4 regions of the Marisediminitalea sp. genome follow, and region 3 is predicted to be linked to each of the others. Evidence: predicted binding sites of a transcription regulator. Region 3 holds the regulator's gene; each other region holds the start of a gene.
The links. Region 3 encodes sigma-54, which starts transcription at its own class of promoters, with help from an activator protein. Its sites were predicted from a motif close to GTTGGCACGNNNNTNGNNT; they were not measured.
Positions count from the first base shown of each region.

Region 1: AC4MRN_RS01185 (CmpA/NrtA family ABC transporter substrate-binding protein) is a predicted target of sigma-54. The motif match lies at 1,584-1,602, and genes of this name have one in related genera.
Region 2: AC4MRN_RS15325 (DUF2726 domain-containing protein) is a predicted target of sigma-54. The motif match lies at 2,126-2,144, and genes of this name have one in related genera.
Region 4: AC4MRN_RS04890 (kinase) is a predicted target of sigma-54. The motif match lies at 2,068-2,086, and genes of this name have one in related genera.

Region 1 is NZ_CFIDRX010000004.1:14,260-17,407, forward strand. It holds gene cobA (uroporphyrinogen-III C-methyltransferase) at 1-285, shown strand, start outside; gene AC4MRN_RS01180 (glycosyl transferase family protein) at 266-1,258, shown strand; gene AC4MRN_RS01185 (CmpA/NrtA family ABC transporter substrate-binding protein) at 1,817-3,142, shown strand.
Region 2 is NZ_CFIDRX010000134.1:8,091-11,238, reverse strand. It holds gene AC4MRN_RS15335 (hypothetical protein) at 1-980, shown strand, start outside; gene AC4MRN_RS15330 (hypothetical protein) at 980-1,414, shown strand; gene AC4MRN_RS15325 (DUF2726 domain-containing protein) at 1,449-2,048, opposite strand; gene AC4MRN_RS15320 (hypothetical protein) at 2,166-2,576, opposite strand; gene AC4MRN_RS15315 (LysR family transcriptional regulator) at 2,707-3,148, opposite strand, start outside.
Region 3 is NZ_CFIDRX010000069.1:9,435-12,582, reverse strand. It holds gene lptB (LPS export ABC transporter ATP-binding protein) at 1-588, shown strand, start outside; gene AC4MRN_RS10625 (RNA polymerase factor sigma-54) at 657-2,135, shown strand; gene hpf (ribosome hibernation promoting factor) at 2,160-2,447, shown strand; gene ptsN (PTS IIA-like nitrogen regulatory protein PtsN) at 2,460-2,909, shown strand; gene rapZ (RNase adapter RapZ) at 2,940-3,148, shown strand, end outside.
Region 4 is NZ_CFIDRX010000021.1:28,867-32,014, reverse strand. It holds gene AC4MRN_RS04900 (glycosyltransferase family protein) at 1-291, opposite strand, end outside; gene AC4MRN_RS04895 (HAD-IIB family hydrolase) at 300-1,124, opposite strand; gene AC4MRN_RS04890 (kinase) at 1,121-2,008, opposite strand; gene cmoB (tRNA 5-methoxyuridine(34)/uridine 5-oxyacetic acid(34) synthase CmoB) at 2,292-3,148, opposite strand, start outside.

The sequences.
Region 1 (3,148 bases), on a different contig from region 3:
GAACGTGAAACCACGGTTATCTATATGGGCTTTAAGCGCTTAGCGCTTTTATGCCAGCGATTAAAAGAAAATGGCGTAGATGCGAATATGCCAGTTGCGGTGATTGAAAACGCGTGTTGTAATCAACAACAGGTCATCGCTGCGACGATTAGCGATATAGTTCAACACGTTGCGCAAGCAAACATGACAGGCCCTGCACTGGTAGTGATAGGGCATGTGGTCAATGCTCGCCAATCTGTTTCTTTAGAGCTGCTTAACCAATCTTATGAGAAGCTTGCCATTTAGCGAATATATTAAGGCCCTTGGCAAAGGGCAAAAGGGTGCGCGTCATCTGACGTTCGACGAAGCCTATGACGCCATGGGACGCGTACTGGACAACAGCATTGCACCGGAACAAGCCGGTGCGTTCTTAATGTTGTTGCGTATGCAAGAAGAATCTGTCGAAGAACTCACTGCCTTCATTCGCGCTTGCCGCGAGCGTTTACCCAAAGACTTATCCCGGTTACAGGTGCAGCTTGATATCGGCTGCTATGCCGGTAAGCGCAGACAACTCCCCTGGTATTTGTTCAGTGCGGCGTTACTGGCATCGGAAGGCGTGAATATTTGTTTGCATGGTGCATCTGAACCCGGTTCCAAACGTTTCTACGCGAGTCATGCTTTGCCTGACCTGGGATTATCACTTGCACAATCCATCGAGCAAGCTGTTAATCATCAGGCCGTTTATAACGTTAGTTATCTGGATTTAGGCATTGCCTTACCTGAATTAGACCGTTTGATAAAGCTGCGTGAACTGTTTGGTTTGCGTTCCTGTGCTAATACCTTGGCACGTTTACTTAACCCTAGCCATGCGCCATTTGCAGTTCAGGGGGTTTATCATCTGCATCTGGATGAACGTCATGCCGTGGTGAATGAAGCGTTCGAGCAGGCATCTTTGGTGTTTCGGGGGGATGGCGGGGATCCAGAAGTGAACACTGAGCGAGATACTCACCTCTATTTTACCCGGGACGGTAAAACCCGTGAAGTGATCTATCCTGCTTCACCGGGTTGGTCGATGAAAGAGCGCGATGTAAGTACATCAACCATGTTGGCTGTTTGGCGTGGAGAGCAAGACCACCACTACGCTGAACAAGCGGTCATCGCCAGTTTGTCGGCTTATCTGATGTTACTGGAAAACATAGCACTGCCTGAGGCGACGACCAGAGCCAGCGATATGTGGGCAGGCCGCAATACTCAACGGTTGCCATTCGAAGCACGTTAGTTTCTTTATTCTTTATCCCATAAATTGACTGCCGCTTACTGCGGCAGTTTGCTTTGTATCCCGTGCTAAATTCGTCATCAAATTTAACCTGCCTGGCGACTGTTCCCGCTACGGTTTGATGATATTCTGGACGTTCATCGCGATTTTTTGCACGTTGATCGTGCGATCGCGGTGCAAACTCACGCCCCATGTTGATCCATTGCCTCTGCTTTGCGCTGGTCTTTTTGCACAGCTTTTGTACAAAACGCACCGTCGTGACACAAATAATGTCAATCAAAATATGTTGATAAAATGTTAAGTCTATGACTTTGTTTGATTTATAAATTTTGGCACCAATTATGTATTAGTAAAGTCAGCGAATGCTAGCACGCTAAAGCACACAACTTATTTTCGTTTCTGCTTTATGAGAGAGCAGAAAACAGGCAACGAAGCCCGCCAGTAATGATGAGTCATTACTGGTGGGCTTTTTTTTTGGTTTAAGGAACGCACATGTTACACAAACAACTAAAAACCAGGCTTAAACAAATTACCTCTTCACTGGTAATTGCTGCGTCAGTAATGGCTTCTTCAGTGTCTGGTGTCGCAAATGCGGAAGACATTGGCTGGCCGGAAAAAGAAGAGCTGAAGTTCGGTTTCATCAAACTGACCGATATGGCACCTCTGGCTATTGCTTATGAAAAAGGTTACTTCGAAGACGAAGGCCTGTATGTAACACTGGAAGCGCAAGCGAACTGGAAAGTGTTGCTTGACCGTGTCATCGACGGTCAGCTGGACGGCGCGCACATGCTGGCAGGTCAGCCATTGGGTGCAACAATTGGTTTTGGTACGCAGTCTCACATTATCACAGCGTTCAGTATGGACCTGAACGGTAACGGTATTACTGTTTCGAATGATATCTGGGCAGAAATGGAAAAGCACATTCCGCAAAAGGATGGCAAGCCTGTTCACCCAATTAAAGCTGATTACCTGAAGCCGGTTGTAGACAGCTACGCCAGTGCGGGTAAGCCTTTCAAAATGGGTATGGTATTCCCGGTTTCTACCCATAACTACGAACTCCGTTACTGGTTAGCTGCTGGTGGTATTCACCCTGGTTACTATGCGCCTCACAAAGGTGATACGTCTGGTCAGATTGACGCACAGGCTCTGTTGTCTGTAACGCCTCCACCACAAATGCCCGCGACTATGGAAGCCGGTACCATTTATGGCTACTGCGTAGGTGAGCCTTGGAACCAACAAGCGGTATTCAAAGGTATTGGTGTACCGGTTATCACTGACTATGAAATCTGGAAAAACAACCCGGAAAAAGTATTTGGTGTAAGCAAAGCCTGGGCTGACGAAAACCCGAACACACACATTCGCGTGGTAAAAGCGATGATCCGGGCTGCAATGTGGCTGGATGCGAACAACAATGCAAACCGTCCTGAAGCCGTGAAAATCCTGGCTAAGAGCAGCTATGTTGGTGCGGATGAAGACGTTATTGCAAACAGCATGACCGGTACCTTTGAGTACGAAAAAGGCGACAAGCGCGAAGTGCCTGACTTTAACGTGTTCTTCCGTCACAACGCGACTTATCCGTACTACAGCGATGCAATCTGGTACCTGACGCAAATGCGCCGCTGGGGTCAGATCTCAGAAGCGAAGTCTGATGACTGGTACAAAGAAACTGCCAAGAAAGTTTATCGCCCTGACATTTATGCCCAGGCTGCGAAAGCGTTGATTGCTGAAGGCAAAGCCTCACTGGCGGACTTCCCTGAGTTTGCAACCGAAACCGGCTTTAAGCCACCGCAAACTGAATTTATCGATGACGTAACGTTCGACGGTACCAAACCTAATGCGTACCTGGAACAGTTCAGCATCGGTCTGAAAGGCGACACGGTTCTATAAGCCGTG
Region 2 (3,148 bases), on a different contig from region 3:
TCTCTGTGACGTCTCAGTTATTGGCCCACAACAATAGTGAGCGTGACTCAGGCATTGAATGGTTTTACCTGACTTACGAACCAAATTCTCAGTGGTTATTTAAAGCGGGCAAGATGCGTACGCCCTTTTACCATTATTCCGATGTGCTGGATGTCGGCTTTGCTTATGCCTGGCTCTCTCCTCCGCAACAACTCTACAGCGCCTTTTTGTTTAACCAGTACGAAGGACTGAGCGGTATTCACCGGTTTTCTCTGGGTCAGGTAAGCGGTGCGATTGAGCTTTACACCGGTCGTTACAATGGGAATACGAGCTTTCAACAAAAGCGTTATCCCACTGACATCGATAATTTGCAGGGCGTGGTTTTCAATGCCATTGTGGGGAATCACCTTAAACTTCGGTCTTCGTATATCACCGCTGATTTTGCGTTGGATTTAGAAGAAATTACAGAATTCGCCAATCTTCTGCGAGGTGCCGGGTTTGTGCAGAGTGCCAACTCGCTTACCATGGAGGGCGAATTTGATATTTATCAGTTAGGCGCGATTTACGAAGAGTTCGACTATCATTTGGCCTGGGAATGGATGAAGATTACGTCCAATACCATTTTGGCGCCTAACATTGCCAGTTACTACGTTCAGGGTGGCTATATATTCGATTCGGTTACAGCCCACATAACATTTGCAAATCTCATTACTTCAGAAGTTGAGCCAGTCAATGAAATACCGTTTGGTGTTAACCCCGGGCTGGATCAATTATTCATTGCGTATAACACCACGCTGCAGCGTACCAAGGCGTCTGATTTAAAGAGTCTGACCCTTGGCGTAAGATGGGACGCGGGCGTAAATGTGGCATTTAAAGCTGAAGTAAGTCATTATCAGGGCGGAGTTGGTATTTCTACTTTTGAGCCACTCTCTGAAAGCGCAGCAAGTGCGTTTGATGAGCGGGCGAACTTGTATCAATTTGGAATGGAGTTTGTGTTCTGATGCGATATTTTATGAAGTTGTCATTGATACTGGTATGTTGGGGGGCAATAGGCTCCGGTGAGAGCGCGGCTGAAAGCCGGGATGTGGTGGTTGTTGCTAACGTCGAAAATAAAAATATCCGGCTGGACAAGCGCGAAGTCAGAAACTTGTTTATGGGTAACACTATTGACGTGGTGCTAGAGCCGGTGTCGCTACCGCCTGAAACCTTAACCCGAGCGGTATTTAATACCAAAATCATTGGTCTGACGGAGTCTAGGATCCAGTCGTACTGGTCGCAAATGCGTTTTAGTGGGCGTTCAAAGCCGCCAAAGGAAATGCAGGATGTCGAGAATTTACTGGCGTATATTTCAACGCATAAAGGCACGGTGGCATTTTTCCCTGCCGACGTACCTATTCCGGATCATTTAACTGTTGTTTATCAAACCAGGCAATAACCAGTGTGGTATTGCCTGGAGGGTATTGTTGAGTTTAAGCAGCGACCTGCTGACCACCTGCTTGACGGCTTGAGCGAACCGGGCGGGTAGGGCGCTTCGGCGCTGGTGGATTCATCTTACTGGCGTCCAGTTTAGCCTGCTGTTTACGCAAAGGCAGTAACTTGGTTTCAACGCATTCACGCACTTCTTCTACCGAATAGCCTGATTTCACTTTGAACCGCGCATGGGGAATGCCAGCTGCATCCAGTGCGCCGCTTACAAACCAGTCGCGCTGGGTTTTATAACCTTCTTTGCCTTGCTTGTGCACTAAATCAATAGCCAGCACCGGCGTCATGTCGTCACGACGACACAACACAAAATCGAGTTGTTTACTGCCTGCACGTAGCAGAGCCTGACGCGCCTGACGCTTGTTCGCTGAATTGCGCACCGCCAGTAAGTCGTTAAGTCGCACACGTGAAACAATGCGAAATTCCCGGCCAACGGCTTGTTCAAGCAAATTAATAAACGTGTGTTCTACCTGAGTAAACAGTTGCTGCTTTTTACGGAAAGGAAAACTCACACCGTGATCAGCGAGCTTAAGCGCACCAATCGCAACAACAATCAGTAACATAAATAAGACAATGGCAAGTTCCATAATTTCCTCAATGTGTATCAGTCCGAAGTGTCAAAAAAATGACTTTTCCGGCGCCGTTATCGAACGTATTGAAGAAATTGCAAAGGCAATGCCAATAATGATAGGAGAGGTTAAGGGCTATTCCGCAGCTGATGATTCGGTGGAGGTTTGGGTGTCAGCAACTACTAAAATATCGATTTGTGCACCCTCACCGTCGGGGGATACCACCACGCGAACGTCACCTGCGTCATTGGTTAACAGGATTCTGGCGTTGTGTTCGCCTTTCAGGTGCAGGTCAGGCATCAGTGCCAGATAAAATGCAACCAGTGCATCGGTAGAGTCATTTACGAAATACACCATAGACGCAGGCATCTGTGCGTCAAAACGCTGACACTGACGCGCTTCTTCATGAATTTTAACGGCATAAAAAGATGCTGGGCACGTCGTGATATCAGGCTGTGACTCAGGGGCCGACGTTGCGTGAGCAGACATGCTCAGCGTCATCATCGAAAAGCCCAGGGCAGAAAGTAGGTACCGGCGCATAGTCATGTAGGTCGTCATGTATCGAAAATTGGTCGTACTCACACTATAGGAGAGCAAGCGTCGACTGGCAATGCCTTACCATTCACAAAGGGTATACGTTCGAGTGGTTAGGTATAGCGCCAACGGGAGCGGGATATCAGATGTTCGTAGTATCGGGACCAATATCATTCAGCATACTTACCAGCCAGTCAGCGAATGCTTTTAATCGCGGAGATAACTGCTGTCTAGAGGGATACAGTAAATTTACTGGCATAGCGGGCGCTTCGAACTCTTCTAAAACGCGAATAAGACGACCATTGGCAATCTCTTGCTCTACACCGACAATGGGGAGCTGAGCTATTCCCAAGCCGTTCAGGCAGGCAGAATAATAGGCTTCTGTCCCATTTACCGCGATGGCACTTGGCATGGTGAGGGTGTGAGTGCCGTCAACAGTAGTATATTCAAACTCGCCGGCACGCTGACTCAGTGAGTGGGAATAATCAATCAATTTGTGATGCTGCAGATCTTCCAGCGTTTTCGGAATACCGAAGCGCATTGCATAAGACTGACTTAGACAGTTTACAACGCGGTAGCGCAAC
Region 3 (3,148 bases):
TACATGATTGTGGGTTTGGTACCGCTGGATAAAGGCGATATTCGCATCGGCGATATGGACCTTACACGCCATCCAATGCACGAACGGGCCCGCCACGGTATTGGCTATTTACCGCAGGAAGCGTCGATCTTCCGCAAGCTCAGCGTGTTCGACAACATCATGGCCATTTTGCAAACCCGTAAAGATTTAAATGCAGAGCAACGGCAAAATGAAGCCGATGCCCTGCTTGATGAATTCAATATTAACCATATACGTAATAGTACAGGGATGAGTTTGTCGGGTGGAGAACGCCGCCGTGTAGAGATTGCCCGGGCTCTGGCCGCTAACCCGAAGTTTATTTTACTGGATGAACCCTTTGCAGGTGTTGACCCAATTTCGGTTAATGATATAAAGAAGATCATTCAGCATTTACGCGACCGAGACATCGGTATTTTGATTACCGATCACAACGTGCGCGAAACCCTTGATGTATGTGAAAAAGCGTACATAGTGAGTCAGGGTGAACTTATTGCACAAGGCACCGCTGAACAGGTTTTGAGTAATCAAAAAGTGAAGGATGTATACCTGGGTGAGCAATTCAGGCTATAGTTAAGGTAAACATGAAAAAGCTTGATGCGTTACCCCATCCAATAACAGGGCGTTAAGAAAAGAAGTAGATGAAACCATCTTTACAACTCAAATTTAGTCAACAACTTACCATGACGCCGCAGTTGCAGCAGGCGATTAAACTGCTGCAACTTTCTACGTTGGACTTACAACAGGAAATTCAGGAAGCGCTGGACGCCAACCCGTTGCTGGAAGTTGATGAAGGCAGCGACAACGACACTATCGAAAAGAGCAATCTGGATGCCGACAACGACGTGCAGCCCAGTGCAAGTAGCGAAAGCCTGGATACCAACGAAGCATTAGAAAAAAACGAGCTGCCCGACGAATTACCCATCGACAGCACCTGGGATGAGTACTATTCAGCAGGCTCTGCGCCCGCTCCTGGCCCCGCGTCCAACGACGACGAACAAATTTTCCAGGGTGAAACCACCGACAACATTCAAGACCATTTGCTGTGGCAAATGCGCTTAACACCCTTTAGTGACGTGGATCGCGCTATTGCCATCGCCATCATCGACTCAATCGACGAATCAGGTTATTTAACAGTTAGCCTGGACGATATCCTTCAGAGCGTTAATACTGAAGATGAGATGGAAGAACTGGTTGAATTGGACGAGGTGGAATGTGTCCTTAAACGCATTCAAATGTTCGACCCGATTGGGTCAGGCTCGCGCACGCCTCAGGAATGTTTGCTGGTCCAGCTAAAACAATTCGCAGATGACACCCCCTGGCTGAACGAAGCCAAACTGCTAATCGAAGAATACGCCGACCTGCTTGGCAGCAAAGATTATCGAACCCTTATGCGTAAATCGCGTCTGAAAGAAGACGATTTGCGCGAAGCCATGCGCTTGTTACAAACACTGAACCCGCGTCCCGGCAGTGCCTTGATTACCAAAGAGCCTGAATACGTGATCCCGGATGTGTCGGTAACCAAACGCAATGGCCGTTGGGTAGTTGAACTCAACCCGGACAGTTTACCGAAGCTGAGTGTAAATCAGCAGTATGCGGCCATGAGTCGCCAGGCGAGAAACAGTTCAGATTCACAATTTATACGCTCGCACATGCAAGAAGCAAAATGGTTCATTAAGAGCCTGGAGTCGCGTAACGAAACGCTGATGAAAGTTGCTAATTGTATTGTGCAACAGCAACTTGGCTTTTTTGAGCACGGGCCGGAAATGATGAAGCCCATGGTACTGAATGACGTTGCGGAAATGGTAGACATGCACGAGTCGACCATCTCGCGTGTTACGACTCAAAAATACATGCACACACCGCGTGGTATTTTTGAGTTGAAGTACTTTTTCTCGAGCCACGTTGCCACTGAGTCAGGCGGCGAGTGTTCGTCGACTGCAATCCGTGCATTAATTAAGAAACTGGTTGCCGCAGAAAAACCCAGTAAACCGCTCAGCGATAGCAAGATTGCTCAATTGTTGGCTGATCAAGGCATTAAAGTTGCCCGGCGGACAATAGCAAAATACCGGGAATCACTTTCGATTCCACCGTCTAACCAACGCAAGAGCCTAATTTAGGCCGAAATATAAGGAAGACGAACTATGCAAATTAATCTGACTGGTCATCACGTCGAGATAACCGATTCTTTGCGTAATTATGTTGATACTAAATTCAGTAAGCTGGAGCGACACTTTGATCACATATCCAATGTACATGTGATCCTTAACGTAGAAAAATTGAATCAAAAAGCTGAAGCCACCGTTCACCTCAGTGGTGCAGAAGTGTTTGCTTCGTCTGAAGACTCCGATATGTATGCAGCAATTGATAGCATGGTAGACAAACTGGATCGCCAGGTTATCAAGCATAAGGAAAAACTCAAAAAACATTAAGTCACCAACCTTATGAATATACAAGCGTTAGTGAGCCTGGACCGCACCGAGTGTGCGGTTCAGTGCAATAGCAAGAAGCGAATTCTTGAAATCATCAGCGACATTGCTGCTCAGACAAATCCCGAAGTCGAAAAAGAAGCCGTGCTGAGCGCGCTGCTTGGCCGGGAGAAGGTGGGCAGTACGGGTATTGGCAACGGTATAGCCCTGCCCCACGGTCGCTTACCTGAATTAACCAAAGTCACGGCGGTTGTGGTTACGACTACCCCAGCTATCAACTTCGACGCCATTGACGACAAACCGGTCGATATTTTCTTTGCCATTCTGGTACCTGAAAATCAAACGGAAGGCCACTTGCAGACTTTGGCAACAATCGCAGGTAAACTCAGTCAAAAAGAGATTATTAAAGCTATCCGCGGCGCCGAGACCAAAGAAGAGGTAATCGCAGCTCTGTGTGATGGTTGATACACTGGCTAACAAGGAACCAGGCTACACATGAAACTCATCATCATCAGCGGGCGATCTGGCTCAGGTAAATCCGTCGCATTGCGCGCACTGGAAGATCTGGGCTATTACTGCGTCGACAATATTCCGGTTAACCTGCTTCCGACGCTCACCCATACCGTGGTCGACGAGTACGATCAGGTTGCGGTAAGTATAGACGTGCGTAACCTGCCTAAAGATCCTGACGAGTTGGTCGAAAT
Region 4 (3,148 bases), on a different contig from region 3:
AATACGGTGATGTTGTGGCAGGCGTTTAAAAAAGCCCTGTGCGTGACGGTACTGATCGGCATCTGCGCGATCCAGACCGATTACAATTTCCGACAAATAAGGTACATCTACCAGTTCGTCGACGATATGGGATAGCGCTGGCCCTTCCAGTTCTGAAAACAGTGAAGGCAGAATCAGTGCCATCGGACGCTTTTGCGAGAATCGCAGCAACTCTGCTTCAAGCGCTTCTGTTGAGCGGCTTGCCAGGTTGTGTAACGTGGTAACTACACCGTTTTGATAAAAATCGGCCATGTGTCCTCCTAATCTTTCAATGAAAGCAATTGTGTGAGCATTTCTGTCCAGCCTTCAGGGCCGAGTAAGGTGCTGGTATAAACATTATCTTTTTTATTGAGGGCAGGAGGCTGATGGGTGGGAGAGGCAATGCGTACTGCAATATCCGCCGCTTCCATCATCGCAATGTCGTTTTTGCCGTCGCCCAGTGCCAATGACGTGACATCGGTTGCGGTTTGACGACGATATTCCTCCATAAACCAGCGCAGGGCTTTACCTTTGGTACACTCACCAGAAATGTGAATAAATCTGCCACCTTCAAGCGGTGTGGCACCGCGTTCTTTCACGGCTTGTAAAAACGCTTGTTTCCTGTCTTCTGTGCCAAGCCAAAGCACGGGTTCGCCATATTGACGTTTCGCAGCCAGTTGCGCGTCTTCTTCGCTCAAACCAGTTGCGTCCATAATTTCCTGAACCGACATTTCGCTGAAATGTGTGAATTCTGCTGCAAAATCGGCTTTTACTAACTCAAGTAGTTTCAGCCAGTAACCTTTGGACGATATAAACGACTTACACCAAAAGCCGTCCTGCCAGGTAGTACCCGCAGGCTTTTGCTCAAAAAAGCCGTGGGGAATAAATGCAGCGGCACCATTTTCAATAATAAACGGGCCTTTCAGACCTATTTTTTCGCGCAGCTCAACCATTTCCAGAAACGTTTTACTGGTGTTCGGGATCACGGGCGTGCCCTGCGTTTTTAACTTATCCAACGTGGGGACGGCGGCGGCAAAACTGTATGTATGGTGATCGAGCAATGTGCCGTCCATGTCGGTAAAAATCACAGTGTCTGACTGTTTCATTCAACTACCTTTTCTCTTTTTTGTTCTACTTGTTGTATTTGGCGCTGTGCATCCAGGTGAAACACATAATCACACTTTGCCGGCAAAGTGGCTAATCCATGTTCAGTTAAGCGCTGATAATGCTGTATAAAACGCGCTATCTGTTGGTCTGACATAATACCGGGATGGTCGCTGCCAACACGGGCGGCTAATTTGTGCTCTTGCTCTGTACGCCATTGATACACCTGATCGAACGACGGCGCTTTTAACATAACCCAGCTTTGCATTCGGGCATACAGTGGTACGTAGTGATTAGCGAGCTGACGATTAACAAAACGGCGCCAGATGCCCAATGAATCTTCTTCTTTCTCTAGGGTGTTCACTGGCACCGAAAGCGCCGCCTCGGCTTGTGGCATAACACCCCAGCACCATCCTTCCATCAATACAATGTCAACCGGGGTATTCACCACAGGCCATTCTGTAACGGGAAAAGGATTATCAATTGCTTTGTTGAATCGAGGGATGGAGGCCGTGCCGTAAAGACCAAGCTGTTCGTACGTTTTTAAAGCCAGCCTTGTGTCGTGGGTACCAGGCACGCCGCGGGTAGCCAGCAATGGGTGAACTTTTACCGCCAACGCATTGCGGCTGGACTGGTCCAGATAGAAATCATCCATCGACAGAGACACGACTTTCAGGTTTTTATGCTGTGAAAGGTAATACACTAAGAAGTCACACAGCGTTGATTTTCCAGACCCCTGGCAGCCGTTGATGCCAACGAAATAGGGACTCTTTGCACCAATTTGGTGCTCTGCTAAATCCTCAGCTAATGGAATGAACCATTTTTGTGCGATGTCTTTGTAGCTTTCCGGGAGCTGATGTTCTTCAAGAAATAAAGAAATATCCATGGCGCTGCCTTATTTTATGAGCTGATAGCACAGTTTCTAAGGTGATTAGTTAATGATGCCTACAACATCTGTGCCAAAGTTAGATAAAACCCGATCGTACAGCGATGAATAATGAGCCAAATGCCAGTGTTGCACAAAAATTGGTCGTTTGCAGTGGTTGGTGAAGAAATATTTGTCGAATTGCTTGTCGCGCCACAGAATAAAAGCCACATCGACAAGTGTGGGCTGTGTAAAATTTACAACAAAGCGGCCAGTTTTTGTTGGCACAGGCCGCTTTAAGGATTTACTTCTTTGTTGCTGTGATCACGGCGCGAGTAGGGGCAGGATAACCTTCGATAGTTTTGCTGTGATCATTGGGGTCGAGAAAGTCGACCAGAGAGTGGTTTGTCATCCAGGGTGTGGCACGCTGCTCTTCAATAGACGTAACACTGACATCGACGGTTTTACAGTCGACGAATCCAAGGCGCGTCAACCATACTTTTAACGCCTCGCAACTCGGCAGGAACCACACGTTACGCATTTGCGCATAACGTTCTCCGGCCATCAGTACCGTGTTCTCATCACCGTCGACAACCAGGGTTTCCAATACTAATTGCCCGCCTGGCTTGAGCTGGTCCTTCAATTGTTGCAGAAACAACATGGGATCTTTGCGGTGATATAGTACACCCATGGAAAACACTGTATCAAACGCCTTTAGCGGCTGCATTTGTTCAATACCCAGAGGTAACAAGTGTACTGGCGCGTCGCCAATGAAGTGTTTAGTCGCCAGAAACTGAATAAGGAACAGCTGTGTGGGGTCAATGCCGTAAACATTAGCTGCGCCTTCTCCGCGCATACGCCACAGGTGATAACCACTTCCACAGCCAACATCCAGCACCTGTTTCCCTGCCAGCGGCGCAATATGGGGCTTTACCCGATCCCACTTCCAGTCAGAACGCCATTCGGTGTCGATATGAATGCCATGGATATGGAACGGGCCTTTTCGCCAGGGCATAAATTGCTTCAGTAAACCTTCAATGTGTTTCTGTTGATATTCAGACACCGGGGCATTGTTGTTTACTGTGACGCTGTTTAACAGGTCAATATTATCAGCCTCTATGGCAGGTAACTTATCAACCAGCTTTTGCCACTTCTTGAACT